Regions from separate parts of the Phyllobacterium sp. RCAM01083 genome, predicted to be linked through region 1. Evidence: predicted binding sites of a transcription regulator. Region 1 holds the regulator's gene; each other region holds the start of a gene.

What was found. Region 1 encodes LexA, which represses DNA repair genes until DNA is damaged. Its sites were predicted from a motif close to TGTTCNNNNTGTGTTCNG; they were not measured.
Region 2: the regulator LexA is predicted to act here: its motif matches at 2,006-2,023, upstream of ACZ25R_RS22830 (helicase-related protein).
Region 3: the regulator LexA is predicted to act here: its motif matches at 3,276-3,293, upstream of uvrA (excinuclease ABC subunit UvrA).
Region 4: the regulator LexA is predicted to act here: its motif matches at 3,548-3,565, upstream of ACZ25R_RS19155 (DNA recombination protein RmuC).

The regions. Positions count from the first base shown of each region.
Region 1 is NZ_JBVFZN010000005.1:1,302,988-1,307,834, reverse strand. Features, by position in the region: gene ACZ25R_RS13135 (ComEC/Rec2 family competence protein) at 1-1,384, shown strand, start outside; gene lexA (transcriptional repressor LexA) at 1,378-2,097, opposite strand; gene ACZ25R_RS13125 (GNAT family N-acetyltransferase) at 2,286-3,128, shown strand; gene ACZ25R_RS13120 (substrate-binding domain-containing protein) at 3,133-4,161, opposite strand; gene ACZ25R_RS13115 (ABC transporter substrate-binding protein) at 4,582-4,847, shown strand, end outside.
Region 2 is NZ_JBVFZN010000005.1:3,255,836-3,260,682, forward strand. Features, by position in the region: gene ACZ25R_RS22820 (acetyl-CoA C-acetyltransferase) at 1-640, shown strand, start outside; gene phbB (acetoacetyl-CoA reductase) at 771-1,496, shown strand; gene ACZ25R_RS22830 (helicase-related protein) at 2,180-4,847, shown strand, end outside.
Region 3 is NZ_JBVFZN010000005.1:1,113,563-1,118,409, forward strand. Features, by position in the region: gene ACZ25R_RS12120 (DUF72 domain-containing protein) at 1-138, opposite strand, end outside; gene uvrA (excinuclease ABC subunit UvrA) at 217-3,138, opposite strand; gene ACZ25R_RS12130 (single-stranded DNA-binding protein) at 3,574-4,101, shown strand; gene ACZ25R_RS12135 (YqaA family protein) at 4,133-4,570, shown strand; gene ACZ25R_RS12140 (DUF2000 family protein) at 4,579-4,847, opposite strand, start outside.
Region 4 is NZ_JBVFZN010000005.1:2,511,851-2,516,697, forward strand. Features, by position in the region: gene ACZ25R_RS19145 (hydantoinase/oxoprolinase N-terminal domain-containing protein) at 1-1,177, opposite strand, end outside; gene ACZ25R_RS19150 (cation diffusion facilitator family transporter) at 1,322-2,281, shown strand; gene ACZ25R_RS19155 (DNA recombination protein RmuC) at 2,278-3,513, opposite strand; gene def (peptide deformylase) at 3,628-4,158, shown strand; gene fmt (methionyl-tRNA formyltransferase) at 4,168-4,847, shown strand, end outside.

The DNA of each region.
Region 1 (4,847 bases):
CATCAAGAAATTTTCGGCATGCGCGGCGCTGCTGGCGTCGGCATTCTATCTGCTGCTTTCGGGGATCGACGTGGCGGCCCAGCGCAGCTTTGTCATGCTGGCAGTCATGCTTGTCGCCATGACCGTGGACCGGGCGGCGCTGTCGCTGCGCAATGTTGCCCTGGCCGCCTTGGTAACCATTGCCATCGCGCCGCACGAGGTGATGGGGCCAAGCTTCCAGATGTCTTACTCGGCCACTGCCGCACTGATTGCCCTTTACGGCTGGTGGTCGCCGCGCAAGGCCGGCCGGAATGGCAAGCGTCCGCGCCGCAGCAATCTGTTGGCGCAGCTGCCCGGCAAGATCGGCGATCACATCGTTGACGTCGCGCTGACATCCCTGGTCGCCGGTTCGGCCAGTGCGATCTTTGCCGCCTATCATTTCAACAATACGGCACCGCTCGGGCTGATCGGCAACGCATTTGCCTTGCCGGTGGTCTCGGTTCTGGTCATGCCCTTCGCCGTACTGGCGCTGTTGCTGATGCCGTTCGATCTGGATTTCCTGCCGTTCGCCGTCATGGAACGCGGCATCGAGCTGGTGGTGTTCATCGCCCATCACGTTGCCGCACTCTCGCCCTCGGGCAATCTCGGTCCGATGCCGCAGCCGAGCCTGATCCTGATGAGCGCGGCACTTGTGATCCTGCTTCTCACGACGTCGTGGTTGCGTCTGTGCAGCCTGCCGCTGTTTGCTGCGGCCATCCTGATCATGGCACGCACAGCGCCGCCGGATATCGTCCTGTCCGAGGATGGCCGGCTGGCCGGTGTGCGCAATGGCATGGCATTGATGATCAATCGCCCGCAGGGCGGCGCCTTCACGTTGAACAACTGGCGGCAGGGTTTTGGGCTGGAACAGATCGTCAAACCGGCGCGGATCGGCAAAGAGGCAGCGGAGGGTGTCTTCGAATGCGCCGGAAAGCTCTGTCTGGCGCGCGAACCGGGCGGTCTCATCATTGCCTATACGGACGATCCCGCACAAAGGAACGCCGCCTGCAATGAGGGGAATATTGTCGTGCTGGGCTTTGCCGGTGTGGACACCGGTTGCCCCGTTCCGGGCCCGATGGTGATCACGCGCCGTGATCTCGCCTTGAACGGTGCTGCGGAAATCCGGTTCGGTTCCGGCGGGCAAGGGCAGGGTGACGTGACGGATGCATCGAAAGCCGGAGAAGCGCTGGAGCAAAGAGTGCAGTCAGCCCGCCTGACCTGGGCGATCGGTCCGCCCGACCGACCCTGGAACACGTACCGCATCCACTCCAATGCGGCGCGCAACCGGCCGGAGCGTTCACACAAGGCCCACGCGACCGAAGGCGTCCCGGACAATGCTGAACGGGACGCGGCGGCCGGTCAATAACGCCGGATCAGGCCGACGAGCTTGCCCTGCACCCGCACGCGGTCCGGTCCGAAAATCCGCGTTTCATAGGCGGGATTGGCGGCTTCCAGGGCAATCGAGGCACCCTTGCGGCGAAACCGCTTGAGGGTGGCCTCTTCATCATCGACCAGTGCCACGATGATTTCGCCGGGGCTTGCGGTGTCGCCACGCTTGATGACAACGGTATCGCCGTCGAAAATGCCCGCTTCGATCATCGAGTCGCCCTTGACCTCAAGCGCATAATGTTCGCCGCTGCCGATCATGTCTGGCGGAAGGCTCAGCATGTGGGTCTGGTTCTGGATCGCGGAAATCGGCACACCGGCGGCAATCCGGCCCATGACCGGAATGCTGACATTGGCAGGCATGTCCATGTCATTGGAGGCGCGCGGCTGCGGCTTCGGCGGCGCAACATTGCGTCCGAGACTGCCCTCAATGACACTCGGCTCGAACTTTCTCTGGCTGTTGAGGCCGGGTGCGATGGAGTCGGGCAGGCGCAGGACTTCCAGCGCGCGTGCCCTGTTCGCAAGCCGGCGAATGAAGCCGCGCTCTTCCAGCGCAGTGATCAGCCGGTGAATGCCGGATTTGGAGGCCAGATCCAGCGCATCCTTCATTTCGTCGAAGGATGGCGGAATGCCCGTCTCCTTCAGACGCTCATGAATGAAGAGAAGAAGTTCATGTTGTTTACGCGTGAGCATTGGCGATCCTTTAGCAGGGAATCGGAAAAACAAAACCAGAACAAACACTATCTGTTCCAGCATTGTTCTACAAGTGCTTAATATTCCGTTGCGGCAATGCTGGAAGCTTGGTTACGAAGCATGTGCGGGCAGAAATGCGCCCGTTCAGGGTACTGTTCCGTCGGTTTCCAGTTGGATATCACAATATCATGACAGCTTTCATCCGAATCGCCGAGCGCCGGGACCTTGGCGCGATCATTGACTGGGCAGCCGCTGAGGGCTGGAACCCCGGTTTGGACGATGCGGACGCATTCTGGGCCGCGGACCCCAAGGGCTATCACGTGCTTGAGGTGAATGGTGAACTGACGGCAGCGGTCTCGCTGGTCCGCTATGCGCGAGACTACGGCTTTCTCGGTTTCTACATGGTGCGTCCGCAATCGCGCGGTCTGGGTTTCGGCTGGTCGCTCTGGCAGGACGTGCTGAGCGGATTTGCCGGACAGACCGTCGGCCTTGATGGTGTCGTTGCCCAGCAGGAAAACTATCGGAAGTCGGGATTTGTCTATGCCCATGCGAATTACCGCTATGGCGGCGCACCCGGTTGCAAGGCACCCGTCAGCGGCGATATCGTCGCCATCGATGCGCAATGGATTGGCGCCGTCGCCGCCTATGACCGTCAATTCAATCCCGAACCACGGGAATCGTTCATCCGTGCCTGGCTTGGCCCGTCCGGCTCCCGCCACGGCCTGGCCTGCATTGCCGACGGAAAAATCGCGGGGTATGGCGTCGTGCGCGCATGCCGCGAGGGGTACAAAATCGGTCCCTTGTTTGCCGAAACCGAAGAGATCGCCGACCGGCTGTTTCAATCGCTCGCAGCAACAGCCGGGAATGCGCAGGTCTTTCTGGATATTCCCGGGACCAATGGGGCCGCGCGGCGCCTTTGCGACCGCTATGGTCTCGCGCCGGTGTTCGAAACCGCACGCATGTATCGCGGACCGGCGCCCGAATTACCGCTCGACCGGATTTTTGGCATCACAACCTTCGAATTGGGCTAGGCACTCACCGGCGCGGGGCGACGGGCGGACCGCTCGATTGGCGCAGGATGAGTTCGACCGGCCATATCTCATGGATGTTTTCGACCGGCTCGCCGTCGAGGACACGCACCAGCAGTTCGGCGATACGCGATCCGGCGGAGCGGATCGACGACCGGGTGGTGGTCATGGCGGGGACCATGTTGCTGGCATTGAGATAGGGGAACACGTCGTCATGGGCGATCACCGAAACTTCCTTGCCGAGTTCATAGCCCCTTGAACGGATGGCGCGGAAAATGCCGAGCGCCGTCATCATCGAGCCGGCAAGAATGGCGGTCGGATGCGGCGTATAGGACAAGAGCCGCTGCGCCTCATGGAAACCGGTTTCATCGGAAAAACGCTCATGCACGATGAAGCGCGGATCAACGGCAATGCCGCGCTCCAGCAATGCTTCGCGATAACCCATTTCGCGGTGTTCGGAAAACGTGTGGCCCTTCAGCCCGTCAATCATCGCGATACGCCGGTGGCCGAGATCGATCAGGTGCGATGCCGCCTGCCGGAAGGCGCCGGCATTGTCGATATCGAGCCAGGCATGCGGGGCGGCGATATTGGTTCGCCCGTGCAGCACAAAGGGAAATTTCGCTTCCGTCAGCATGGCGACCCGCTCGTCCATCAGGGTGGGGCCGGTGACGATGATGCCGTCCACGCGCTTGCTGGAAATCAGCCGCCGGTAGGCCGCAAGCTCGTCATTGTTGATGCTCGGGCTCATCAGCAGGTCCATTTCATGCTGCGACAGCTGCTCGGCCAGACCGGAGAAGAACTCGCTGGTGTGCGGACCGAAACGTTCGCTGCGGTCGCGCGGCATCAGGATGCCGATGGCGCCGATGCGGCCGATGGCGAGGCGCCGGGCATTGGCATTGGCGCTGTAACCGAATTTCAGGGCTGCCTGGCTGACGCGTTCGCGCGTCGCCTTGTTGACTTCAGGATAGCCGTTCAGGGCGCGACTGACGGTCGTTTGCGAGAGGCCCAGTTGTTCAGCCAGTTCCTTGAGTTTCATGGCAAGCAATCCAGTACGGTCTGTTCAGGCAATGCAGATATGACTCCAAATAATAAACATAACCAGAGGCTAAATTCAAAGCGCTTTGGTAAATTGCTCGCGATATTGTGATCCGTGGTCGGCGTAGTGCTGTTTCAACAGGGCGGCAGCCCGGAATTCGTGTTCTCAGCAATACCGTATAATGCACTGTAACATATATATAATAATCCATTTCTCCATGCGGTTGACCTTGATGTCTGGCTTGTGCCGCCAATTTGCGGCTTGACAGGTGAAAGAGCCTTTGTCATTTTTCATTCAAAGCGCTTTGAATTTTGATACTTCAAATGATTTCCAAAGCGCTTCAGGAGGAGTTTTTGAAGAGGGGCCAAGCATCGCTGCGATGTGCGGCAGCCGATTCTGTCAGATTTTTGGGAGGAAATCATGAAAGCCAAATCATTCATTGCGACCCTTTTGACCACGACCTTGCTGGCTTCGGGGGCTTTTGCCGCCAATCTGGCGATCGTATCCGGCGACACCGGCAATGGACGCGAGTTCCTGCGCAAGCAGCTTGATCAGTTCGAGAAGGAAACCGGCAACAAGGTGTCCATCGTTGCCATGCCAGCCAACAGTTCCGACAATTTCGGTCAGTACCGCCTGTGGCTCGCCGCCGGCAATACCGATATCGACGTCTACCGCACCGACGTGAT
Region 2 (4,847 bases), 2.0 Mb from region 1:
CCAGAACAAGGCGGAAGCCGCGCAGAAGGCGGGCAAGTTCAAGGATGAAATCGTGCCGTTCACGGTCAAGACCCGCAAGGGCGACGTGATCGTTGCGGATGACGAGTATATCCGTCACGGCGCGACACTCGACTCCCTTGCCAAGCTGAAGCCCGCTTTCGACAAGGAAGGCACCGTTACCGCAGGCAATGCCTCCGGCCTCAATGATGGCGCGGCTGCCGTGGTGCTCATGAGCGAGGACGAGGCCAAGCGCCGCAACGTCAAGCCGCTGGCCCGTATCGTTTCCTGGGCAACGGCCGGTGTCGACCCCGCCATCATGGGCACAGGTCCAATCCCCGCGTCACGCAAGGCCCTGGAGCGGGCCGGATGGAAGGTGGAGGACCTCGATCTGGTCGAAGCCAACGAAGCCTTCGCGGCGCAGGCGCTTTCCGTCAACAAGGATCTCGGGCTCAATCCCGACATCGTCAATGTCAATGGCGGTGCCATTGCCATCGGTCATCCCATCGGCGCTTCCGGTGCCCGGGTGCTCAACACGCTGCTTTATGAATTGAAGCGCCGCAACGGCACAAAGGGCCTTGCCACGCTGTGCATTGGCGGCGGCATGGGCATTGCCCTGTGCGTTGAGCGCGTCAAGGACTGATCTGCAAGAATGAACACGGGTTCGGCCTTTGCCGAACCCGTGTTCCGGCAGCACTAAATTTCCAGGCTGCTGCCACGTCTCTTTTTCAACAACACTAACTTTGATCCAACATGAATTAGGGAGGGGAAATATGACCAAAACGGCAATCGTTACGGGCGGAACACGTGGTATCGGCGCAGCCATATCCGTGGCCCTGAAAGCGGCAGGGTACAAGGTCGCGGCAAATTACGCCGGCAATGACGACGCGGCGAAGAAATTCACGGAAAAGACCGGTATTGCCACCTACAAGTGGGATGTTTCCAACTATGAAGAGTGCGCTGCCGGTATTGCCAGGATCGAGGCCGATCACGGCCCCGTCGCCGTGCTGGTCAACAATGCGGGCATCACCCGTGATGCCATGTTCCACAAGATGACCCCAGGCCAATGGGGCGAAGTGATCAACACCAATCTGACCGGCCTGTTCAACATGACCCATCCGGTATGGACCGGCATGCGTGACCGCAAATTCGGCCGCGTGATTAATATTTCCTCGATCAACGGACAAAAGGGCCAGGCCGGGCAAGCCAATTATTCCGCGGCCAAGGCCGGGGATATCGGCTTTACCAAGGCGCTGGCGCAGGAGGGCGCGCGCGCCGGCATTACGGTCAATGCCATCTGTCCCGGTTATATCGGCACGGAAATGGTGCGGGCCATCGACGAGAAGGTGCTCAACGAGCGCATCATTCCGCAAATCCCGGTCGGACGTCTGGGCGAACCGGAAGAAATCGCGCGGTGCGTGGTGTTCCTCGCCTCTGATGATGCCGGCTTCATCACCGGCTCGACGCTGACAGCCAATGGCGGGCAGTATTTCAGCTGATCGGAAGCAAATCAAAAGACGCCGCGGGCTGGAAACGGTCGGCGGCGTTTTCGTTTTGTGCGGCGGCGATTGCCGATATTCGCGGCCAAAGGTTAACGGCGTTTCCTGAATCTTGTCCTATTTCCTTCCCGTGCGTTTGGGGATTGGTGCGACTCCCGCGCTTTCAGCACAAGATGTAGCCGTGAACAAAACGGGAAAAGAGACAAAGCGCTGATTCGTCGCTGATTCGTTCTTCCTTTGATCGGAGTGTTAATGAAACGGGGCGCCCGGGCCTTGGAATCCTTAACTAACTATAAGGAAATATTGCGATTTTCTTAACAGGACAAAAAATCGGTTGACGGCGGACTGCCCGCTTTTGCGCGGAAAAGCCAAAGGTTAACGGTGCTGAGCCGATTCGTTGAAATCCTGTTCCCACTGATTCAGCATCTTGTGCGACTCGCACCCGGGAAAGCTAGATGTTGCCGTGAACAAAGCAGGAATCTGATCCTATAGCTGATTCGTCGCTGATTCGTTCTGCTCGCGTTCTGTTTCTTAATGGAACACTCCGTGAATCGGTTCGCAATTGTTTATCTTGAGGTCGCCGCATACTTTCTGTCTGATGCCGATAATGCTATCGGATAGTGCATGCCCGGCATGCCTTGCTGGTTCTGGTAAGGCCGTCGTGCCGGTGTTGGATATTTTTGATGAACCTTATGCCTACTCCCGAACTTCCCTTGATCCTGAGCGGTCGTGACGTCACCGCCGTTCTGGGGCCGACGAACACGGGGAAGACTCACCTCGCCATTGAGCGGATGCTGGCGCACCAGACGGGCATGATCGGCCTGCCGCTGCGCTTGCTGGCGCGCGAAGTCTACAACCGTGTTGCCGAACGGGTGGGGCTTGCCAATGTCGCGCTGATCACCGGTGAGGAAAAGATCATGCCGCCCGGCGCGCGCTATGCGGTGTGCACCGTCGAAGCGATGCCGCGCCAGACGGATATGGATTTCGTTGCCATCGACGAGGTCCAGCTTGCCAACGATCTGGAGCGCGGCCACATCTTTACCGACCGCATCCTGCATCTGCGGGGCCGTCAGGAAACCTTGCTGCTTGGTGCGGCCACCATGCGCGGCATACTGGAAAAGCTGCTGCGCGGCATCTCCGTCGTCACGCGTCCGCGCCTGTCGAATCTGACCTATGCCGGCTCGAAGAAGATCACGCGCCTGCCGCCGCGCACCGCCATCGTGGCCTTTGCCGCGGACGAGGTCTATTCCATCGCCGAACTGATCCGCCGCCAGAATGGCGGCGCCGCCGTGGTCATGGGGGCCTTGAGCCCGCGCACCCGCAATGCACAGGTGGATCTCTATCAGTCGGGCGATGTGGATTATCTGGTCGCCACCGATGCCATCGGCATGGGGCTCAACCTCGATGTCGATCACGTGGCTTTTGCGCAGGACCGCAAGTTTGACGGCTATCAGTTCCGCGATCTGTCGCCGGGCGAAATCGGCCAGATCGCCGGGCGCGCCGGGCGGCACCTGCGCGATGGCACGTTTGGCGTTACAGGGCAGGTTTCCGGTTTTTCAGAAGAACTGGTGCAGCGCGTGGAATCGCATGCCTTCGATTCCGTCAAGATTTTGCAATGGCGCACCGCCCGGTTTGATTTCTCAAGCCTCGAGGCACTGAGACGGTCGATCGACACGCCCGCACCGGTGGAAGGATTGACCCGGGCACTGCCTGCGGTGGATCAGCAGGCGCTTGAATATCTGTCGAAAGACCCGGATATCGCGCCGCTGGCCAACACGCCGGAACGGGTGGCCCTCCTGTGGGATGCCTGTGCGTTGCCGGACTACCGCAAAATTGCGCCGGCGCAGCATGCGGATATTATTGCATCGATCTATACAGATCTCGTCGAACATGGTCATGTTAACGAAACATACATGGGCGAACAGGTGCACCGGGCTGATACGACCGACGGCGATATCGATGCTTTGTCGCGGCGGATTGCCCAGATCAGAACTTGGACTTTTGTGTCGCATCGGCCGGGATGGCTGGCAGATCAGGCACATTGGCAAGAAAAGACGCGTGAAATTGAGGACAGATTATCAGATGCACTGCATGAACGGTTGACGAAACGCTTCGTAGACCGCAGGACAAGCGTGCTTATGAGGCGCCTGAGAGAGAATACAATGCTAGAAGCCGAAATTAGCCCTGCCGGGGACGTTGTTGTCGAAGGGCACCATGTTGGACGTTTGGATGGATTCCGTTTCACCACGGACAGCCAGATCGATGGAACCGATGCAAAAGCCGTGAAGGCCGCTGCACAAAAAGCCTTGGCGACAGAGTTCGACAATCGCGCCGAGCGCTTTGCCGCTTCCGCGAACGGCGACTTTGCCCTGGGATCGGACGGGACGCTGCGCTGGATTGGCGCTCCGGTCGCCTCGGTCGTCTCGGGCGAGCAGCCATTGAAGCCCCGCGCGGTGTTGCTGGCCGACGAGCAACTGACGGGACCGGCACGCGACAAGGTCGCTGCGCGGGTTGACCGTTTCCTCGCCCATCATGTGGATACGGTGCTCAAGCCGCTGGTTGATCTTGCCAACGCGGATGCGCTGGTTGGGATCACGCGGGGACTGGCGTTCCAGCTCGTCGAAAATTTTGGCGTGCTGCAGCGCCGCGACGTGGCTGAAGATGTCCGCGGCCTCGATCAGGATTCGCGCGCGGCCCTGCGCCGTCTGGGCGTGCGCTTCGGCGCCTACCACGTCTTCCTGCCTGCATTGCTGAAACCAGCGCCTGCAGGTCTGCTGACGCTGCTGTGGGCACTCAAGGAAGATGCCAAGGATCGTCCCGGCTATGGCGATGTGGTGCAGGTGCTGTCCGCAGGCCGCACGTCGGTTGTCACCGATCCCGCCTTCGATCCGGCCTTCTATCGCCTTGCTGGCTACCGGCTGCTCGGACGCCGCGCTGTGCGCATCGATATTCTCGAGCGTCTGGCTGATCTTATCCGTCCGGCACTGGCATGGAAGCCGGGAAGCGGAACACGGCCCGACGGTGCTTATGACGGCACGCGTTTCGTCGTCACCCCGGCCATGATGTCCATTCTCGGCGCAACAGCCGACGATATGGAAGAAATCCTGAAAAATCTCGGCTACCGCTCGGAAGCAACCGATGCAGCCGTTGTGTCGGCCAAGGTTGCCGAACTCGATGCGGTTGCCCAGGCGCCTGCCCCGCAGGAAACGGCTGTCGTTGCGCCGGAAGGCACCAAATCCGTGCCGGCGGCCGAACCGGTTGGTGATCCCATCGTCAAACCGGTTGTCGAGGCTGTGGCAGCCGTTGCGGCTGCTGAAGAAGCGCCTGCGGCTGTTGCTGAAACCGCAACTG
Region 3 (4,847 bases), 190 kb from region 1:
GATCTCGATCGTGCTCAGGTGCTGCCCGGCATATTCGAGCTCCTTGGCCTTCGACAGGCCCTTGGGATAGAAGGTGCCGCGCCAGGGTTCGAAAATCCAGCCGCCGATACCTGTTCTGATCGTTCCGCTTGCGGTCATGATGGTGTCCTCCCGTCAATCCGTATTCATTCAAACCGGCCCATAAACAAAACCCGCCGTTTCCGGCGGGTTTGTCTGTTATTCCGCCGCCGCCTGGGCGCGATTGCCGGGTCGCCGTTGCAGCAGTTCCTTCAGGAACCTGCCGGTATAGGAACGCGGCTCGGCCACGATATCCTCGGGACGCCCGACGGCAACGATTTCGCCGCCGCCATCGCCGCCTTCGGGGCCAAGATCGATGACCCAGTCCGCCGTCTTGATGACTTCAAGATTGTGCTCGATCACCACCACGGTATTGCCCTGGTCGACGAGCTCATGCAGCACTTCAAGAAGCTTGGCCACATCATGGAAATGCAAGCCGGTTGTCGGCTCGTCGAGGATGTAAAGCGTGCGTCCGGTTGCCTTGCGCGACAATTCCTTGGCGAGCTTGATGCGCTGGGCCTCACCGCCGGACAGCGTGTTGGCCTGCTGGCCGACATGGATGTAGCCAAGGCCGACTTTTGCCAGCGTCTGCAGTTTGTCGCGTACCGCCGGAACGGCCGCGAAGAACTCCGCGCCTTCCTCGACCGTCATGTCGAGCACATCGGCAATCGATTTGCCCTTGAACAGCACTTCCAGTGTTTCGCGGTTGTAGCGCTTGCCGTGGCACACGTCGCAGGTGACATAGACATCGGGCAGGAAGTGCATCTCGATCTTGATCACGCCGTCGCCCTGGCAGGCTTCGCAGCGGCCGCCCTTGACGTTGAACGAGAACCGGCCCGGCTGATAGCCGCGCGCCTTGGCCTCCGGCAGACCGGCAAACCAGTCGCGGATCGGGGTGAAGGCGCCGGTATAGGTGGCCGGGTTGGAACGCGGCGTGCGGCCGATTGGCGACTGGTCGATATCGATGACCTTGTCGAGGAATTCCAGGCCGTCGATCCGGTCGTGGTCTGCCGGTTGCTCGCGCGACCCCATGATGCGGCGCGACGCCGACTTGAACAGGGTTTCGATCAGGAAGGTGGATTTGCCGCCGCCGGAAACACCGGTCACGGCCGTAAAGGTGCCAAGAGGAATTTCCGCCGACACGTTCTTCAGGTTGTTGCCGCGCGCGCCGACAATCTTGATGCGCTTCTTGTTCAGCTTGCGCCGTTCGGACGGCACGGCCACCTCGATGGCGCCGGACAGATATTTGCCGGTCAGCGACTTCGGGCTTGCCATGATATCGGCTGGCGTCCCGGAAGCGATGATTTCACCGCCATGGATGCCGGCAGCCGGTCCGATATCGACGACATAGTCGGCGGTGAGGATCGCGTCCTCGTCGTGTTCGACCACGATCACGGTGTTGCCGAGATCGCGCAGGTGCCGCAACGTCTTCAGAAGCTGCTCGTTGTCGCGCTGATGCAGGCCGATGGACGGCTCATCCAGAACGTAGAGCACGCCGGTCAACCCGGAGCCGATCTGCGACGCCAGCCGGATGCGCTGGCTCTCGCCGCCCGATAGCGTGCCGGAGTTGCGCGACAGAGCGAGATAATCCAGGCCAACATCGTTCAGAAAGCGCAGGCGCTCGCGGATTTCCTTGAGGATGCGTGCCGCGATTTCCGTCTGTTTGTCGTTAAAGCTCTTGTCGATGTCACTGAACCAGGCATCCGCATGGCGGATCGACTTTTCCGTGATCTGGCCGATATGCAGGCCGCCGATCTTCACGGCCAGTGCTTCCGGCTTCAGGCGATAGCCGCCGCAGGCCGGGCAGGGCGTGCCGGACATGAAGCGCTCGATTTCCTCGCGCGACCAGGCCGAATCCGTTTCCTTCCAGCGGCGCTCCAGATTGGGAATGACGCCTTCGAACGGTTTCGTCGTCTTGTAGGAGCGCAAGCCGTCATCATAGGAAAAATGCACCTCGCGGCTGCCGGTGCCGTAGAGAATGGCCTTTTGCGCGTCTTCATTGATGTCGCGCCAGCGATCGCCCAGCTTGAAGCCGTAGCTGCTGCCCAGGGCGTCCAATGTCTGGTTGTAGTAGGGCGAGCTCGACTTCGACCACGGGGCAATGGCGCCATTCTTCAGTGTCAGGCTTTCATCGGGCACGATAAGGTTGGGATCGATGGCCTTCTGGGTGCCGAGACCATCGCAGGTCGGACAGGCGCCGAACGGATTGTTGAACGAGAACAGGCGCGGTTCGATTTCGGCAATGGTGAAGCCGGAAACCGGGCAGGCAAACTTTTCCGAGAACATCAAACGCACATGCGTTTCGTTCTTGGATTTGTTGGCGGATTCCCCGGATGTCTCGTCGGCGGGCAGTGGCTTGTCGGCGAACTCCGCCAGGGCAATGCCATCGGCAAGCTTGAGCGCGGTTTCAAGGCTGTCCGCCAGACGTGCGGAGATATCCGGGCGGACGACAACGCGGTCGACGACCACATCGATGTCGTGCTTGTATTTCTTGTCGAGGGCCGGAACGTCGGCGATCTCGTAGAATATCCCGTCGACCTTCACGCGCTGGAAGCCGCGCTTCTGCAGATCGGCCAGTTCCTTGCGGTATTCGCCTTTGCGGCCGCGCACGATGGGGGCGAGAATGAACAGGCGGGTGCCTTCATCCTGCGCCAGAACACGGTCCACCATCTGGCTGACGGTCTGGCTTTCAATCGGCAGGCCGGTTGCCGGTGAATAGGGGATGCCGACGCGCGCATAGAGCAGGCGCAGATAATCGTAGATTTCCGTGACGGTGCCGACGGTGGAGCGCGGGTTGCGGCTCGTCGTCTTCTGCTCGATGGATATGGCCGGAGACAGGCCATCGATCTGGTCTACATCGGGCTTCTGCATCATCTCCAGAAACTGCCGGGCATAGGCCGACAGGCTCTCGACATAACGCCGCTGGCCTTCCGCATAGATGGTATCGAAGGCAAGCGAAGATTTGCCCGATCCCGACAGGCCGGTCATGACAATCAGCTTGTCGCGCGGCAGATCGAGGTCGATGTTCTTCAAATTGTGTTCGCGGGCACCACGAATGGATATAAATTTCTGATCGCTCATGACTGTCACGCCGTTATGGGGGAGGAACTGGCTCGCTGGCCGGAGTCTTTCCCTTATTTAGAAAGTCTCCAGCAGATTGCGAGGCCGTACCTGGGTTGGAATCACCATAGCCATGTTGACATCCATAGAGCAAGTGATAGAACAAAAAAAGAACAAATATTGCAGGCGGGGTAAAACCGGCGTAAAATCCGGGAGTTCCGTGCCTGACAAGCCAGACTGATACGGGATAAGGGCAGTGAACGGATAAGTACGCGTGCAAGCCTACTGACAGATTTGTCAGGAGAGTGTCAGTTGCCACTGAATTGTCAGGAGGCTGGCGGCATTGGAGGTCGAGGCGAGCAGTATTTTGTGGATAGAGCCAGACAGTTGCCCGCGCAATGAGCGGCTTCTGTATGATGGCGCCAAATCGAAAAGCTAATTTTGTGGAGTATTTTTATGGCTGGCAGTGTCAACAAGGTAATTTTGGTCGGTAATCTTGGCGCTGATCCGGAAGTCCGGCGTCTCGGTTCAGGCGATCCGGTGGTCAATCTGCGCATTGCCACCTCGGAAAGCTGGCGCGACAAGAACAGCGGCGAGCGCAAGGAAAAGACCGAATGGCACAGTGTCGTCATTTTCAACGACAACCTGGCCAAGGTGGCTGAACAGTACCTCAAGAAGGGCATGAAGGTTTATCTGGAAGGCGCGCTGCAGACCCGCAAGTGGCAGGACCAGACGGGCAATGACCGTTATTCGACGGAAATCGTCCTGCAGAAGTTCCGCGGTGAATTGCAGATGCTTGATTCACGCGGCGAGGGTGCCGGTTCTGGCGGCGGCCGCTCGTTCGACAATTCGAGCCGGGGCCAGGTCTCCGACAATGGCGATTATGGTTCGGATTTCGGCCGTTCCAGCGCTTCGCCGTCCAGCGGCGGCAGCAATGCAGGTGGCAATTTCTCGCGCGATCTCGACGACGAGATTCCGTTCTGAGCCTGTTCTGTAAGTCATTGCCGGTTTGATCATGCTTGTTGATCTGAGCGTGTATGCCGGATTGTTCGCGGCCGCTTTTGCGGCCGCAACCATTTTGCCGATGCAGTCGGAGGCGCTGCTTGCCGGACTGCTGCTCTCGCATTCCTATCCGGCCGTCGCATTGATCGCCGTTGCCAGCGTGGGCAATGTCCTTGGCTCGGTGGTCAATTGGCTGCTCGGGCGCGGGATCGATCAGTTCCGCCACAGCAAATGGTTCCCGGCCAGCGAGGCACAGCTCGACCGTGCCACGGGCTGGTACCAGCGCTATGGCAAGTGGACCCTGCTGTTGAGCTGGGCACCCGTGATCGGCGATCCGCTGACGCTGATTGCCGGGGTGTTGCGCGAGCCGCTCTGGAGTTTTGTGCTCTTGGTCTCCATTGCCAAGACTGTGCGGTATCTCGTTGTATTCGCGCTTGTATCCGGCTGGTAGCGCCGGTGCTACGGGTGCATCCTGGCGCCCTTGGTGATCTTGTCGACGATCTTCTTCTCCGCGTGCAGCGCAATGCCGACAACCCTCGCATCATCCGGTGCAAACCGGGCAAACACGGCGCGATTGGCCTGATCATATCCGGTTGAAAACATCTCCTCGATATACAGGCAGGATTTGACCTCGCGTTCGAGCGAGCGGCGGTGGATGGCCGACAGGGTTGCCTGATCCGCCGTGAGCACGATCATCGGCTGGATGGGCAAGGGATGATAGTGATGGC
Region 4 (4,847 bases), 1.2 Mb from region 1:
CGCCCTTGCTCAATCCGGATGCCATTTGCTCGGGAACGCCGGTCAACAGAGCGAACCGGCCATCCAGGCGGCCGGGATTGGCCGTCTTCACCTGCCGCGCCAGATGATCGATGACGATGGCACCGTGATTGGCCGCAAGCAGGGACAGCGGCACCAGCCGCCTTGGTCCAAGCATGATGCGCGGTGCCATGGCATTGTCGTCCAGCGACACCTCTGAATCGCCGCCCAGCCCGAACGTGCGCATGGCCACCGCCTCGACCATGGTGCGGAAACCGCCAACGGTGGCGCCATTGGGATCGAGCCGGGGACGGCCATTGTCGAGAACGGCAACGTCCGTGGTCGTCCCGCCAATATCGGACACGATGGCGTTGTCGAGTCCCGTCATGTGGCGTGCGCCGACAAGGCTGGCAGCCGGTCCCGACAGGATCGTTTCGATCGGGCGGTGCCGTGCAAAAGCCGCCGAGACCAGTGCGCCATCGCCGCGCACCACCATGAGCGGCGCGTGAATGCCGCGCCGGTCGAGGAAACCTTCCGTTGCCGCCACCAGACGGTCAATCATGGCGATGAGCCGCGCATTGAGGACCGTTGTCAGGGCCCGGCGCGGGCCGTTCAGCTTGGCCGAAAGTTCGTGACTGCAGGTAACAGGCAGACCCGTCTCAGCGCGCACAAGATCACGAATGGCAATTTCATGCTCGGGGTTGCGCACCGCAAAATAGGCGCAGACTGCAAAACCCGTCACCTCCTCCTTGAGGCGCGGCAAGGCCTCCTGCAGCGCCGAGACGTCGAAAGGTTGCGGGCGGCCGTAGACATCGTGCCCGCCGGGCAGGAAGACGACGGGATCGGAGCCAAGGGCAGACCCGAGGTCCGCCTTCTCCAGGTCGGCCGGCGAGAACCCGACCATGACAAGCGCGATCCGCCCGCCCTGTCCTTCGACAAGGGCATTGGTGGCCAGGGTCGTCGACATGGACACAAGGCGTATATGCCCGGGATCAACCGAAGCCTCCTCGACAATGCGCTCGACCGCGCCGGAGATGCCGACACTCAGATCGTGGCGTGTCGTCAAAGCCTTGGCCTTGGCGATAACGCCGCGCGCTTCCGACCAGAGGACCGCATCCGTATAGGTGCCGCCCGTATCAATACCGAGGAAAATTGCGTTCTCTACCTGTGAATCAGCCATGATGCCCTGCGCCGTTTGTGGCAGGGTTATCCCATGACGGCACCAACGACTAGCGTCATTCCGACCATTTGCCGCCGCAACGACACAACACTGCCGGAACCATTCAACTCCTGCTACGTTGACGCGTGGGTAAAGGGGGCTTTAATGGCATCACAATCTGGCAGTCATGCGGGATCGAAGAAGGTTATCTATGCCGCCATCCTCGGCAATCTTCTGATCGCGGCTACCAAGTTCATTGCCGCCTTCTTCACCGGCAGTTCCGCCATGCTGTCGGAAGGCGTTCATTCGCTGGTGGATACGGGAAATGGCGGCCTGCTTCTCTACGGTCTGCGGCGGGCCGCCAAGCCAGCTGACAAGGCGCATCCGTTTGGCCATGGACGCGAGCTTTACTTCTGGAGTTTCATTGTTGCGCTGCTGGTGTTTGCCGTGGGTGCCGGTGTCTCGTTCTATGAAGGCCTCACCCATATTCTCGAGCCGGAGCCCATCGCCAATCCCACTGTCAATTATGTCGTGCTTGGCTTTGCGCTGCTGTTCGAGGGCATCTCATGGACAGTCGCGCTGAAAGAATTCCGAACCATGAAGGGCAAGCTTGGCTATCTCGAAGCCGTGCAGCAGAGCAAGGACCCGAGTGTCTTTACCGTCCTCTTTGAGGATACGGCGGCCCTGCTGGGACTCATCGTAGCGTTTGCCGGCATTTCAGCGGCGCAATTCTTCGACATGCCCGAATTCGACGGGGTTGCCTCCATCGGCATTGCCATCATCCTCGGTGCAACCGCAATTTTCCTCGCCCGGGAAAGCAAGGGCCTACTGATCGGCGAGTCCGCGCTGCCGGAAGCGGAACAGCAAATTCTTGACATCGCCGGCAAGGACCCAGCCATTCAGCAGGCAAATGGGGCGCTGACCGTCCATATGGGACCCAAGCAGATCGTTGCCGGGCTCAGCATTGAATTTGAGGATCATCTTACCGCACCCGACATCGAAGCCTGCGTCGAGCGTATCGAAACAGCGATCCGTCAGGCCAACCCGGACATCGTGTCCGTCTTCGTCAAACCGCAGACTGCAAGTACCTGGAAGACGCGGCGGCAAAAAATCGTTGAGGGCTAATCTTCATCCACCACGCGCAGGCGCAACTGGCCCGTTGCCGATGCTGCCGAGCGGTTGGCATCCGGCCCCTTCGCGGGTTCACCGGCGGCCGGATCGACAAACTCCAGCGCCTCGATCTTCTGGCCGCGCTTCGTCACCTTGCTGGACGAGACGAGAATATCGTCAATATCCTTGCTCGCCTGACCGAAATGCGTCTGCAGCCGCCGGACCCGGTCGTCCAGGCGCCCGACATCTTCCATCAGGCGGATCACCTCACCCTGGATGAGATGTGCCTGTTCGCGCATGCGCACATCCTTGAGCACCGCCTGAATGACCTGAATGGACAGCATCAAAAGGGATGGCGAAACGATGACGATGCGCGAACGATGGGCTTTCTGCACAATGCCTTCGAAATTCTCGTGAATTTCGGCAAAAATGGATTCCGAGGGGACAAAGAGAAATGCCGTATCCTGGGTTTCGCCATTGATCAGGTATTTCTCTGAAACATCGCGAATATGGATTTCGATATCCCGGCGGAACTGGGCAAGCGCCAGTTTCTTCGTATCCGGTGTCTCGGACTCGCGGATGGCGTTCCATGCTTCAAGCGGAAATTTGGCGTCGATGACCAGATTGGGGGCGCCATTCGGCATGCGGACGATACAATCCGGGCGGCTTCCATTGGAAAGCGTAGCCTGGAACTCATAGGCCCCTTGCGGCAAGCCATCGGCAATAATGGTTTCCATGCGCGCCTGACCGAAAGCGCCGCGCGTCTGTTTGTTGGCGAGAATCGCCTGCAGCTGGACAACCTGTCCTGCCAGCGACTGGATATTGTTCTGCGCGGTATCGATGACCGCCAGCCGCTCCTGCAATTTGGCCAGGTTTTCATGGGTCGACTGCGTCTGTTCCGTCATGGTCTGGCCGATACGGCTGGTCATGCCGTCGAGGCGTTCGCGGATCGACTGATTGAGCTCCGCCTGGCGCGAACCGAAAAGTTCCGCCATGGTCTGCATGCGGCCTTGCATCTCTGACTGGCTCTTCAGTATTTCGGCCATCCGCACTTCCGCATCACGCGCACGGTCTTCCGCCTGGAATTCCGCGATCAGCCGTACCCGTGCCGAACGCCAGAGAGCAATCCCGCACAGGACAATGGCAAGTGCAACGATGACAGCCGCCATTACCAACGCGCTACCGACCGATATCGACGTGGCACCGAGCTGAAACAATGGCTGGTCGAGTGAATGTGATGTTTCCATGGGAAGCAGACTAACCGATTCGGATGGCAAATGTGAGATCAAAACGAGAACATTTTCACAAATGCCATTTATGCCGGGATTGACGGTTGAAAGCCGAGATATTAGGTGATGCTCATGTCTATCAAACCGCTTGTCATTCTTCCCGATCCGCTGTTGCGCCAGGTTTCCAAACCCGTGGAGCGCTTTGACGCCGATTTGCGCAAATTCTCCAACGACATGCTCGACACCATGTATGACGCGCCGGGGATCGGCCTCGCCGCCATTCAGGTGGCGGAACCGCTGCGCATGCTGGTGATCGACCTTGCCAAGGAAGACGAACCGAAGGCACCCCAGGTTTTCATCAACCCCGAGATTTTGTCTTCCAGCACCGAACGCAACGTCTATGAAGAAGGCTGCCTCTCCATTCCGGACTATTATGCGGAAGTGGAACGTCCGGCAAAAGTGCGCGTTGCCTATTTCGATATCGAAGGCAAGAAGCACGAGATCGAGGCTGACGGTTTGCTGGCAACCTGCCTTCAGCACGAGATCGACCACCTCAACGGCGTTCTGTTCATCGATTACATCTCGCGCCTCAAGCGTGAAATGGTGATGAAGAAATTCAAGAAGCTTGCCAAGGATCGCGTTCCGAGCCGGCTGGCGGTGTAAGCCATGAGCCTGCGTATCGTCTTCATGGGAACCCCGGAATTCTCCGTGCCGGTTCTCAACGCGCTCATTGGCCAGGGCCATGAGATCGTCGCCGTCTACAGTCAGCCGCCGCGTCCGGCAGGCCGGCGCGGACTGGAACTGACCCCCTCGCCCGTTCATCGCAATGCCGAAGAATTCGGCATTGAAGTGCGCACGCCCAAAAGCCTTCGCAGCCCCGAGGAACAGCAGGCGTTCCGCGATCTCAATGCGGATGTTGCCATCGTGGTGGCCTATGGCCTGATCTTGCCCACCGCCATTCTCGAAGGCACGCGCCTTGGCTGCTACAACGGCCATGCCTCGCTTCTTCCGCGCTGGCGCGGCGCCGCACCGATCCAGCGGGCCATCATGGCGGGTGACAGCGAAACCGGCATGATGATCATGAAAATGGATGAGGGGCTGGATACCGGCCCGGTCGCCATGGCCGAAAAGGTCAAGATCACGCCCGACACGACCGCGGGCGAGCTGCACGACCAGCTCAGCATGATCGGCGCCGACCTGATGGTGCGCGCCATGGCCGCGCTGGAACGGGACAGCCTCACCCTGACACCGCAATCGGAAGACGGCGTCACCTACGCGTCGAAGATCACCAAGGTTGAAACCCGTATCGACTGGACCCTGCCGGCCATTGACATCCATAACCGTATTCGCGG